Regions from separate parts of the Lysinibacillus sp. FSL K6-0057 genome, predicted to be linked through region 1. Evidence: riboswitches for the same ligand, from Rfam matches in the RefSeq annotation. Region 1 holds a riboswitch; the other holds the start of a gene.
What was found. Region 1 has a riboswitch for S-adenosylmethionine ahead of MHB40_RS01995 (O-acetylhomoserine aminocarboxypropyltransferase/cysteine synthase family protein). Riboswitches for the same ligand answer to the same signal wherever they lie in the genome.
Positions count from the first base shown of each region.

Region 2: another riboswitch for S-adenosylmethionine. It lies ahead of metA (homoserine O-succinyltransferase); the one in region 1 lies ahead of MHB40_RS01995 (O-acetylhomoserine aminocarboxypropyltransferase/cysteine synthase family protein).

Region 1 is NZ_CP152047.1:411,077-417,471, forward strand. It holds gene MHB40_RS01980 (succinate CoA transferase) at 1-107, shown strand, start outside; gene MHB40_RS01985 (DASS family sodium-coupled anion symporter) at 193-1,674, opposite strand; gene MHB40_RS01990 (glycerol-3-phosphate acyltransferase) at 1,871-2,503, opposite strand; SAM riboswitch class I at 2,659-2,772, shown strand; gene MHB40_RS01995 (O-acetylhomoserine aminocarboxypropyltransferase/cysteine synthase family protein) at 2,890-4,191, shown strand; gene MHB40_RS02000 (hypothetical protein) at 4,527-4,913, shown strand; gene MHB40_RS02005 (homoserine dehydrogenase) at 5,378-6,364, shown strand.
Region 2 is NZ_CP152047.1:2,645,138-2,651,532, reverse strand. It holds gene panF (sodium/pantothenate symporter) at 1-1,375, shown strand, start outside; gene MHB40_RS12990 (TSUP family transporter) at 1,419-2,189, opposite strand; gene MHB40_RS12985 (helix-turn-helix domain-containing protein) at 2,316-3,098, shown strand; gene MHB40_RS12980 (hypothetical protein) at 3,122-3,508, shown strand; gene MHB40_RS12975 (nucleotide excision repair endonuclease) at 3,561-3,932, opposite strand; SAM riboswitch class I at 4,136-4,247, shown strand; gene metA (homoserine O-succinyltransferase) at 4,373-5,308, shown strand; gene MHB40_RS12965 (endospore germination permease) at 5,349-6,395, opposite strand, start outside.

The DNA of each region.
Region 1 (6,395 bases):
CAACGGGTGGACATCATACACCACATAACCTAGAAAAAGCACTTTCATGGCATGTTAATTATGCGAAAAACGGTACGATGAAGGACCCTGCTTTCACGAAACAATAAAATTTCATCTTAAAAGCCTTGAAGGACAGTTAATCTGTGCCTTCAAGGCTTTTTACATGTTAATTTATCTGAGATTATCAGCGACTTATAGTAATCCAATCCATTTCCAATAAGTTGCAGAGAACAAAAGAACGAGAAGGAAACCGATAATGGTTAATGGAATCCCAGATTTCAAGAAATCCTTTGTTGTAAAGGCACCTGTACCATAGGCAAGCATATTTTGTGGTGCACTAATTGGTAATAGGAAGCCAAAGCTTATGACGAATTGTTGCACAATAACAAAACCAACCTGATCCACATTAGCTGTTAATGTGGAGGCTAACACGATAAACACAGGTATAAGTGCTGATGCTAAGCTAGTTGCACTTGCAAAGCCTAAATGAATCAAAATGTTAAATAAAGTTACGAGTGCGATGGTTGCTAGTAAAGGCATTGTATCTAGTCCAAGTGAACCAAAAACTTTATCTGATAACCATGCAGCACCTTTTGTATTCAGTAAAATGGTTCCTAACATAATGCCTACTGCAAAGACGATAATTGTTCCCCATGGAATATGAGGCTCAACTTCCTTCCATGAATACACACCGATTTTAGGCATTAATAGAATAGCGATGGCAATAATTGTGACTGTGGTCGTGTCAAATGGATGCAGCTTCCCTTCAGTTGCCCAGAAAAATAGTAAAACTAAGGATGTAATGATTAAGCGAATTTCAGGAGCTTTTAATGGGCCAAGCGCTGCAAGCTGTTTTTTGATGACCTCTTTACCACCTTCGATATTGCTAGTCTCAGGTTTAATTAAAGCGATCATAATGAAAAATAAGACAACAGACATAATAATCGAGAAGGGGGCAGCGTAGAGTAACCAAGCACCCCAAGAAATATCTACATTAAATTGCTCTTGAATAAAATTTAAGGCAACCATATTTTGAGCGGCTGCCGTTTTAATGCCGATATTCCAAATGGAAACGGCTTGTACGGAAGTAATAACTAGTAAGGCAGCGAGCCGACTATCACGTGGTAAACCAAATGCGGCAACCATTCCAAGCAATATTGGCACTACTGCGCCAGCTCGTGCTGTAGCAGAAGGAACAAAAAATGCGAGGACGATAGAAACTAAAATGGCGCCAAATACGATAGCTTTTGTTTTGGTTCCTACCAGTGAAAGAATCCAAAGAGCAAGTCGTTTATGTAGATTGGTAATTTGCATTGCAGCCGCTAGAAAAAGAGCGGCTGCTACTAAAGCAACAGCAGAATTACTAAATCCACTTAAGGATAATTTTAATGCGCCTGCTGTACCTAGCTCTGTGGTAGGATCATCCATTGATGGAGCGAGTCCTAGTAAAACAGTTACAAGTGCAATAATCATGGCCGAGCTAACAGGATATGAAACGGCCTCTGTTACCCAAAGGATGACTGCAAAAGCTAAGATGGCTAAAGCTCGTTGTCCAGCTATAGGTAAATCACCGTTATTAGGTAAAAAAGTAATAATAATTAGTAAAGCGAAGGCCAAGCCAATCCATAGTGGCTTTAAATTACGTTTTGAAGCTTCTTGATTTGGTGAAGACATATTTTCTCATCCTTTCTACGATAAAAATGACGATTATTAACCATAACATCGGCCTAGATAATGTTTTATTAAGATAAGAATATGTCTATTTTATTGTAGAAAAAAAACTACGCAGAATAGGTGTTTTTTACAGCAATATGGGTAGATAAAGAGAAAATACATGGTCACAAAAAATACAAAAATATCCATAAAAATATTATTTCTTTTTCTTAAAGGCAGAAGTTACTTTAGGCTCTGTACCATTGACTAAACGTTTAATATTTTCTATGTGCAGGATGATGGCTATGCCAAAAAGAAGAACAGCTATAATGGTTGGGCCAATGCCAGGAATCCATAAATAAGTGGCTGTACAAAAAACGAGATAAAACTCTAGAACACCAACAATTAAATAATTTGTTGCAAAGGATAAAATAACAAATAAAATAAGTGCAAATAAACCAATCTTCCAATCGACAGCAAGTAAAATTCCGATAATGGAGGCAGTTCCTTTTCCGCCATTGAAGCCCATATAGAAAGGGAAATTATGACCTAAAATGACCCCAGCAGCCATAATGTAGGTAAGCAGCCATATTTGTTCTTCTGTTAAATGAGTGACGTCCCCTAGATAAAAATGTGCACCGATAATAGCTACAACGCCTTTGCCAATATCGATGAGGGCTACTAAAACGCCATATTTCCAGCCGAGGGAAAGCGTAGCATTAGAGGCACCAGCATTGCCGTGGCCAGCTTTTTTTAAATCAACCCCCGATAAAAATTGTGCCACTTTAGAGCCGTGAATACAGCCAATTAAATAGCCAATAATAAGAAAAGTGATCACGGCTTTTACCATAAAAATCCTCCTCTCAAATTTTTTTCTAAAATAGTGTATGCGTTCATATTACGTATAAGAGCAGACAGAAGTTTCGGAAAAAATAAAATTTACATGTTGACAGAAAAAAACTCTATGTTTATACTGTGTAACAACGATGGAAATTGAATCACATACTCTTATCAAGAGCGGCGGAGGGATAGGCCCTATGATGCCCGGCAACCAGTAAGTAACGAGCTTACTAAGGTGCTAATTCCTACAGATTCTTACTTGGATCTGGCAGATAAGGGGAGGAAAACTTGCAACCGCAACCCTCTTCTTAGCTGAAGAGGGTTTTTGTTTTCTACAGAAAAATCCTCCTCATCTCCGGTACCATCGTAAAAAAAATAACCATTTGGAGGTACACAATGACAAATTTTAAACCAGAAACATTGCTGTTACATGGCGGTCAAGAGCCAGACCCAGTGACGGGTTCTCGAACAGTTCCTGTCTATCGCTCAACTGCTTTCGTATTTAAAGACACTGCTCATGCGCAACGTCTTTTTGCCTTAGAGGAAGCAGGGAACATTTACACAAGGATTACCAATCCAACTGTTGATGTGTTTGAAAAACGTGTGGCTTTATTGGAAGGTGGAACAGCAGCAGTAGCACTTTCATCTGGTGCAGCAGCTATCGCATTTTCCATTTTAAATCTAGCTGGAGCTGGTGATGAGATAGTAGCAGCTAGTTCTTTATATGGTGGTACTTATAATTTATTTGCTAACACATTACCAAACTATGGTATTAAAACAATTTTTGTAGATGAAACAAACCCAGAGAATTTCAAGGCGGCGATTACTGATAAAACAAAAGCAGTCTTTGCTGAAGTGTATGGTAATCCAAGCTTAAAGGTTTTAGATATTGAAGCAGTAGCTAAAATTGCACATGATAATGGTCTACCATTAATTATTGACAGTACGTTTGCTTCTCCTTACGGTTCTACACCTATTGAATACGGTGCAGATGTTGTAGTACATTCAGCAACTAAATGGATAGGTGGTCATGGTACAACTTTAGGGGGCGTTGTTGTAGACGCTGGTAAGTTTGATTGGACTAGTGGTCGATTCCCAGGTTTTACTGAACCAGATGCTTCTTACCATGGTTTACGTTATGGAATTGATACAGCTTCTGCGGCCTTTGCTACGAAGCTACGCGTACAATTATTACGTGATTTTGGTCCAACATTAAGTGCAGATGCTGCCTTTAATTTATTACAAGGTTTAGAAACGCTTCATTTGCGTATCCCTAAACACAATGAAAATGCATTGGCAGTGGCTGAATATTTACGAAACCACCCATCTGTGGAGTATGTAAATTATAATGGCCTGGAAGATTTTCCAACACATGAATTGGCAAAGAAATATTTAAGAAATGGCTTCGGTTCAGTGCTTACATTTGGCATTAAAGGTGGACGTGAAGCTGGGCGAAAGCTTATTGATAGCGTAAAGCTATTTTCACATGTAGCAAATGTAGGTGATGCTAAGTCATTAATTATTCATCCTGCTTCCACTACACATCAGCAACTATCAGCAGACGAATTAGTTCAAGCTGGTGTAACCGAGTCGCTCATTCGCTTATCCATCGGTTTAGAGGCAATAGAGGATATTATTGCTGATTTAGATCAAGCCATTACACAGGCAACAACTACTGAACAAACAGTAGAAGCTTAAGCTTTAGAACATAGGGAAGAATGTTGTAGCGTTTACGTATTTTCTCATTCGATTGGCCTCATTTGGTAATGCGTTAAACGTTGCTACATCAACCAATTGCTACATCCGTTAATTATCAGAACCTTATAAAAAATAATACCAAGTAATTTTATATGTATTATTGACTTAATTAAATCCTTGTTATATACTAGGAAATAAGTTAAGGGTACGAAAATTCTTGTTAAAAAAGGTAAATGTTTTCATAAGTGCTCCCCCACTTTTGAATATATAGAAGAGCAGTTGCCTAGCCAGTAACTGCTCTTCCCAAAAAAACTGATGATAAAGGAGTGTTTAAAATGGGTAATATCTATAGTGCACAAAACATTGTATCCTATCTAATATATGAGCTAAATGAAGGGCATGTCTTTGTCAACAATAAGTCCATTCAACACCTTCTTACATCAGTCGAAAGAAAATGGCAGCAAGTTTTTGGTCATACAGCATTTCAAGAACATGTTTTTGCTGAAGAGGAAGACTATACTGTTAAGGAAGTATTTGAGGCATATGAACAGTACGGTGTGAGCCATATCTCACTTCCTGCGACAGAGATTTACTTAAAGTATGGTACATTTCAATTAGTGGAACGTACGTATGCAATACCAAATTTTACAGAAGAAGAAATTAGTCTTGTTCAACAAGCTTTAGCACAATATCGTTATCAATTGCTTTCAAAAGCAAGTTAAAACCCCCTCATATATTTAAGCTCATTCTCTGCTGCTACAGGGAATGAGTTTTTTCTTTAAAGGGATTGTTATGAATGTCCGAGCATACATATATATAATAGAAGAAAGACATTCGTATATTGAAATGTAAATAGTCAATATTTGTTCAAATCTTATAGAATGATTAATAAAACGTATAATAAAGGGAATGAAACCGATTTCTTTTGCACATCTAGAGAAAACAAATGTCCTTCCTAGAAAGATTTTTCTTGTGCAATGTATGTATTTGCGTTACAATTTTCTTTAAGTTAAATTTTGAATTATTTGAATTTGTATGTGTTCCAACACATATAGAAATAGCGAAACTCATACAAAGAAGAGTTGTTGGCTAAAGACTGCGGTGGGTGTCAAATAGTCATGACACAACCCCATGGAGAATTAGCTTTAATGAAACTGCGGAATGTAAGTTGGAGGGAATAACAAGAATGGCAACTATAAAGGCAGCGATTTTAGGATTTGGAACGGTAGGTCAGGGGATCTACCATATTTTAAATGAAAAACGAGAAGAGCTAAAAAATAAATTAGGTATTGAATTAGAGGTAGCGAAGATTTTAGTGACAGATGCTAGTCGCGAACGTGTGCCAGGAACAGCACATTTAATGACAACAAGCATGGATGAAGTCTTAGCAGAACCAGGTATGCAGGTTGTGTTTGAAGCAATTGTTAACGAAGAGCCTGCATACAGTTATTTAAAGCGAGCAGTTGAACATAAATGTCATGTTATTACAGCCAATAAAGTGATGTTTGCCAAACGAGGTTTAGAGTTGCAGGATCTTGCAAAAGCTAATGGCGTTTTTGTAGGCTATGAGGCTACTACTGCTGGTGGTGTACCTGTTATTAAAACAATGAAAAATATTTTACTTGTAAATGATGTAAGTCGTATACAAGGCGTCTTAAATGGCACATGTAACTATATTTTAACAAAAATGCGTGCACAGGGCTGGTCTTTCGAAACAGCTTTAAAAGAGGCACAAGGCTTAGGTTATGCTGAAGCAGATCCATATAATGATATATCTGGGCAGGATGCATTTAAAAAATTAATGATTTTAAGTGCCTTAGCTTTTGGAGAGCAACCAGATTGGTCAGATGTAGAAGTGATTGGGATCGATAGTATCTCTGCTGAACAAGTTCGTGAAGCGTGTGAAAATGGTCTGCGTTACCGCCATGTAGCTGAAGTGGAGAAACGGGCTGACGGTAAAATTATTGCTAAAGTCGGTCCACAACTAGTTGATAAAGAGCATCCACTTTATCCAGTCGATGATGTGTTTAATGCGGTGGCATTAGAGACTAACTATATTGGTACATTAACATTAGTTGGTCCTGGAGCAGGAATGTATCCAACTGCGAGTGTCATGGTAGAGGATTATGCTGAAATCATTGGGAAAAGAGCAGGATTTGTTGTCACAATCTAATAAAAGCTTTAAAAAAGCCCACCATTCAACA
Region 2 (6,395 bases), 2.2 Mb from region 1:
TAAGCATGTCCGCTCTTCTAATTCATTCCTACAGGAGTATTTCCTTGGTGGTCGCGAAATGGGTGGTTTTATCCTTGCGATGACGATGATCGCTACATACGGCAGTGCGAGTAGTTTTATCGGAGGACCGGGTGTGGCCTATACAAAAGGACTTGGGTGGGTATTACTGGCAATGGCTCAGCTACCTGCAGGTTATTTTGTGCTGATGATTTTAGGGAAAAAATTCGCCATTATCGCTCGTCGTTACCAGGCCATTACGTTAATCGACTTTTTACGAGAGCGCTACAAAAGCCATGTCATTGTCATTTTGTCAGCCATTAGTATCATTGTCTTTTTATTTTCGGCTATGATGGCCCAATGGGTTGGGGGTGCACGCTTAATTGAGTCTTTAACTGGCTTAAGCTACACAGCGGCACTGTTTATTTTTGCGATTTCCGTGTTAGTGTATGTCATTATCGGTGGTTTCCGAGCAGTAGCGTTAACCGATACGGTCCAAGGTTCAATTATGGTGATTGGTACGATTATTTTATTAATCGGAACCATTGTGGCAGGTGGAGGCATCGACAATATAATGGCCTCACTGGTCGCTGAAAATCCTGACTTTGTGTCACCATTTGGCGCACAAGGAGACTTAACGCCTTTGTATGTCTCGACATTTTGGATTCTCATCGGTGTAGGGGTTGTAGGACTTCCGCAAATTGCCGTTCGTGCGATGAGCTACAAGGATTCAAAAAGTATGCATCAAGCGATCATTATTGGCACGATTGCCATAGGGACAATCATGTTTGGCATGCATTTAATTGGTGTGTTAGCCCGACCTGTCTTACCTGGCATTGAGATTGGTGATAAGGTAATGCCACTTCTGACATTAAAAGTACTACCGCCATTTTTAGCAGGAATCGTCTTAGCTGCACCAATGGCCGCTACAATGTCAACGGTTAATGCTTTACTAATGCTTGTCAGCTCCACGGTTGTCAAAGATATTTATTTAAATTACATGAAGCCGAAAGCTAGTGATGCAGAGATTAAACGGGCAAGCTTTATTGTGACAACGGTCATTGGCTTAGCGGTTGTCATCTTTGCACTCAATCCACCTGATTTATTAGTGTGGTTGAACTTATTTGCCTTCGGTGGGCTAGAGGCTGTCTTTATTTGGACAGTAGTTTTAGGATTATATTGGAAAAAAGCGAATAAATACGGAGCGATTGCATCGATGATTTCAGGCATGTTGTTGTACATTATGATTGATCGATTCTACCCTTCTGTATTTGGTATGCATACAGTCACAATACCAATCGTCGCATCCTTCATTATTTTTGTGCTTGTCAGTTTGACGACTAGTCATAAATTTAAAAACGAAAAACTTATGATCTAACTCAAAAACGCCACAGATATGAAATTCTGTGGCGTTTATTGTTTTAATGCATCATAAAATCATAGGCATTTTTTGCAAGTAGTGTCATCGTGACTACAATAAAAAGCGTGCGGACAAAGCCGCTTCCTTTCCTGATCGCCATGCGCGAGCCAAGCATAGCCCCACCAATTTGCGCAATGCCCATTACTAAACCATAGACATAATGAATTTGACCTAAGTAAGCAAACATACAAACGCCGGCCACATTACTCGCCAAATTTAAAAACTTCGCATTACCAGCCGCCTTTAAAAAATCAAAGCCTACCAGTAGGAAGCTAAAAATTAAAAAGGAGCCTGTTCCAGGACCAAGAAATCCATCATAAAAACCAATAGCAAATAATAACAGCATAAATAAAAATAAATGCGTTTTAGATAGTTTTTTTACAGTAGCGACAGCGCCCCAATCCTTTTTAAAGATCGTATATATCCCAACAGCCGCCAGCATAACAAGCATTAAGGGCTTTAGTAATGCTGGGTTGATTAGATGTACAGTCCATGCACCACCTAAAGATCCAATAAATGCTAGAGGAAAATATTTGAGGACAGAGCGAATGTCCAGCTGGCCAGAACGGTAGAAGGAAATCGAGGATGTGAGCGAGCCCATTGCTCCTGCTAGTTTATTCGTTGCAACAGCTGCGGCTGGATTTAGGCCAACAAACAGTAAAGCAGGTAATGAAATTAAACCGCCTCCTCCCACTACTGAGTCGACAAAAGCCGCCAGAAATCCAAATGAAATTAACAGTATAAGAATATGTACATCGACTTCAAAAAACATATTACACCTCTTTTAAATTAGTTACTACTGAAATAGTAACTAATTTTATTTGCGCTGTAAACCCTCATTTTTTCATTGGCAAATCTTCACAAAAGTAGCCTATAATAAAGATAATGGAGGGATTACATGGAGGAATTAATCGCCCAGTTGAAAGAAATGGGTTTTACAGAATATGAAGCAAAGGCCTATACGGCACTTGTTCAGCAAAGTCATGTCAGTGCCTATCAGGTTAGTAAAAATTCTGGCATACCACGTGCAAGAGTGTATGATATTTTAAATATTCTTGTAGATAAGGGCATTGTGTTAAAAGAAGAGACCGCAGAACAAACAACCTATGCGGCAATGCCAGTGTCTGTGTTTTTACAGCAAATGCAACAACGCTGGGAGTCAAATTTTACATCTATGCGAGGGAAATTAGAGAAACTAGAGGAAAAAGTGCAAGAAGCGGAGCCTAAAGTGGTCATGCTAAAGGGCAAGGAATCCATCATTAACTATTGTCAGTCACTTCTAAAGAAAGCGAAGAAAAAGGTGATGCTGTCAATGTGGGAGGATATGTATGATGCGCTACGAGAAGAGTTGCAAGAGGTGGCCCAGCATGTTCCTGTCCATGGCATTACCTTGTATGTGGGGGAGCATTTAGCCTCGATTGACCAGCATAGAGCCACACACTATACAAAAAAACCGTCTACACCGCATTGGTTTATCTTATCGATAGATGGTCAGGAAATGATTTATGGTCACTCTCCATCCACGCAAGAGACGGCTTTTATCACCAATGATCCTGTCCATATTTATTTATTAGAGGATTATATTTGGCATGATGTGCTCATCAATCGTCTGGTAAAACGGGATGATCAGGAGTTAGAAGACTGGATTGCTAAGGAGCGAAAAGCTTTCTTCTTGGAATAGTCGTATAAGGGAAGGGGAGTAACGTGAAAAAGATCGTGTTGCTAGGTTTAATGAGTTTACTAATGTTAGGAGCATGTAACGCTACACCAGCTGCTGATCCACTAGCGATTCATGAGCTAACTGTTGTCCCCGACAATATCCAAAAAAATATTGTTTCTAATGACAGAATACAACTATTGCATGAAAATAATGCTTCATATTACCTCGTCTATTATTCAAAGGGGAATGTGTTGGCAAGTATTACGGCTGAGGGAAATAGGCTTATCATCCAGCTAGAAGAAGGCAGCGAGCAAAGGAAAGAGGCTCAGCCCTATGTTTTTCAAATCAACGTCAAGAATCCTGAGCTTGATACCATTGATTTGCGAATAAATGGCCAGAGTACACCAATCAATCGCATGACCATAATGTGAAAAAAGAAACCGAAATCCCTCTAGATGAGATTTCGGTTTCTTTGCATGATGTCTAATAAAAGACTTTGTCTACATTGTATTTAGAGCGGAAAGTATTAATCGCATATGTTTCGTAAATTTCACGTTCCATTGGATCTTCTACTTCATAGACTTCAATTTTGAACACTTCATCACGATGGTTTTTCATCGGAGATACATTGTCCTCGAAATGTTTTTTTATACGTTGACGAATTTTACGTGCTTTCCCAACAAACAATAGCTCATTCTTGTCATTATAGAATAAGAAAATGCCGCCTTTATCACGTGTGATTTTATGGAAGTCAATAAAACCGAAGTAAGGTGTGATTTCCACATCACCTGGTTTTAAATCTTGTTCACGTTGACGGATTACTAGATCTGGTTTTGGAAATTCAATTTTAATCAAACTATTCACGTTCCTCTCTCTTACTAAAAGTATATGGTAACATAATTACGGCATGTTTACCATAAATTTTAAATGTAGAAACACCACATATAGCAAGCTTAGTGTACATCAAATGAGCAAGGAACATGCACATGAATCACAAAATATTCTATGAATTATTGATATTCTAACTAGTTCATGTTACAATTCAAGATAATTAAATAATCTTATCAAGAGAAGCTGAGGGATTTGGCCCGATGACGCTTCAGCAACCTCTAACAATTGTTAGAAAGGTGCTAATTCCAGCAAAGGATTTTTTCCTTTGAGAGATAAGAGTGGACGTGAAAAAATCCTTCTCATTCTATCTCGTATGGAATGAGGAGGATTTTTTAATTTAGTTGCATTCTTTGCAAGCAAGGTTTGCTAAAAAAAGAGAGTGATTATAGAGAGGGGAAAGCAAGATGCCAATTAATATTCCGAAAAATTTACCAGCTGGAGAACATTTACGTGAGGAAAAAATCTTCGTCATGGAAGAGGATCGAGCGAAAACACAGCAAATCCGTCCATTAAATATATTAATACTAAATTTAATGCCTGAAAAAGAAAAAACAGAGCTTCAATTACTACGTTTATTAGGGAATACACCACTGCAGGTGAATATTACCTTTTTAAATACGGCCACACATGAGTCGAAAAATGTGAGTAAATCTCATTTGCAGCTATTTTACACAACGTTCAACCAAATTCGTCACCGACGCTATGATGGCATGATTATTACTGGGGCACCTGTAGAAAAAATGGCATTTGAAGATGTCAACTATTGGCAGGAAATTTCAGAAATTATGGATTGGTCTAAAAAGAATGTGACATCCGTGCTACATATATGTTGGGGGGCACAGGCTGCATTGTATCACCATTATGGCATTGGAAAGGTCGAGCTTGCTGCTAAATGCTCAGGCGTCTATTCCCATGTAATTACAGATTTAACGGTGGATTTAGTGCGCGGCTTTAGCGATTTATTTACTGCGCCTCATTCTCGCTATACATCTGTTTCCATTGACGAGGTTCGCAATCATCCAGACCTACGATTATTATCCTATTCAGAGGATGCAGGGGTATTCATCGTACAATCAAAAGATAATAAAAATATTATGATTACGGGGCATCTGGAGTATGATGCGACAACACTAGCCGATGAATATAGCCGTGATGTGGCGAAGGGCATAGATATCGATGTTCCTGTGAATTACTTCCCGAATGATGATCCGAAACAAGAGCCGATGAATACATGGCGTGCCCATACGCATTTATTATTCTCTAACTGGTTGAACTACTATGTCTACCAAGAAACACCATACGAATGGGATTTTGTAGATGAAATCGAATATCATATCTAATTAATAAAAAGTCTAATTTCTTTTCTAAACGTAGAAGAAATTAGACTTTTTGATTTTCCTTCGTTGTATCCTGTTGGGGTGTTTCGGTATTTTGAGCCTTAGATTTACGATTTCGAATAACTGCCACAATCAACAAAAGTATGGGTAATAAAATGGTGAAGATAAAGGAAAAGATAGGCCAAATTTCATTATTATAATTAGTAGAATGCACAATATCTGGATGAACAATTTGAGAAAGTCCAATGATAATGATGCCCATCGGTAAAATAAGCGGACGATGATCCTTGATCTTCAAAATTTGGGCAAGGCCAACAACGGTCGTATAGAAATACATAAATGTGCGAATATAAATAGACGAAATCCACATAAATGCCATAATAATTTCAATACGCTGCAAAAAATTCCCTATGGATATTCTTTGCGCTAAGGCATAGCTGGGAAATGTCCTAGATGCTGTGTTTTCAGGCCCTAAGACAAGAATCGATAGGACAATCAACGTAATTAAGACGACACCACCAAGGATGGTCCCAATATATAGCCCTTTCTGTGCAGATGGCTGTACATTGACGCCAGCGGGATATAGCATCAATAACACGAGTAATGGAAAGGAAAAGATACTCATAAAGCGTGCAATACTATAAAACATAGATGTTTTGGTTGCTTCTAGTAGAGGCTGAATATTCTCAAATGTAATTTGAGGGGTAATACAAACGACGAAAAAAATAAAGATAAAGATAAACAACGGAAAGAGAATTTCTGCTGAACGGGCAAACGTCTCTATCCCTAGATACGCGGCATACATAATAATGATACTGAACAGTAGGGCGAATGCTAATGTCGGTGTTTCTGGCATAACTTCGGTTTTCATAAAAATACCAATAAAATAAAGTAACTCTCCAGTGGAGAAAAAGGTGAGAATGAGAAAGCAAATGGCTGTGATTTTCCCAAAAAAACGACCAAGAATTTTTTCATTCGCCTCTATAAAATTAAGAGAGGGTGTTTGATTGGCAAGTGTTAAGAATAACTTTATGACCAGTAAACTAAGCACAACACCAATGCTTGCTGCAACCCAAGCATCTTGCTTAGC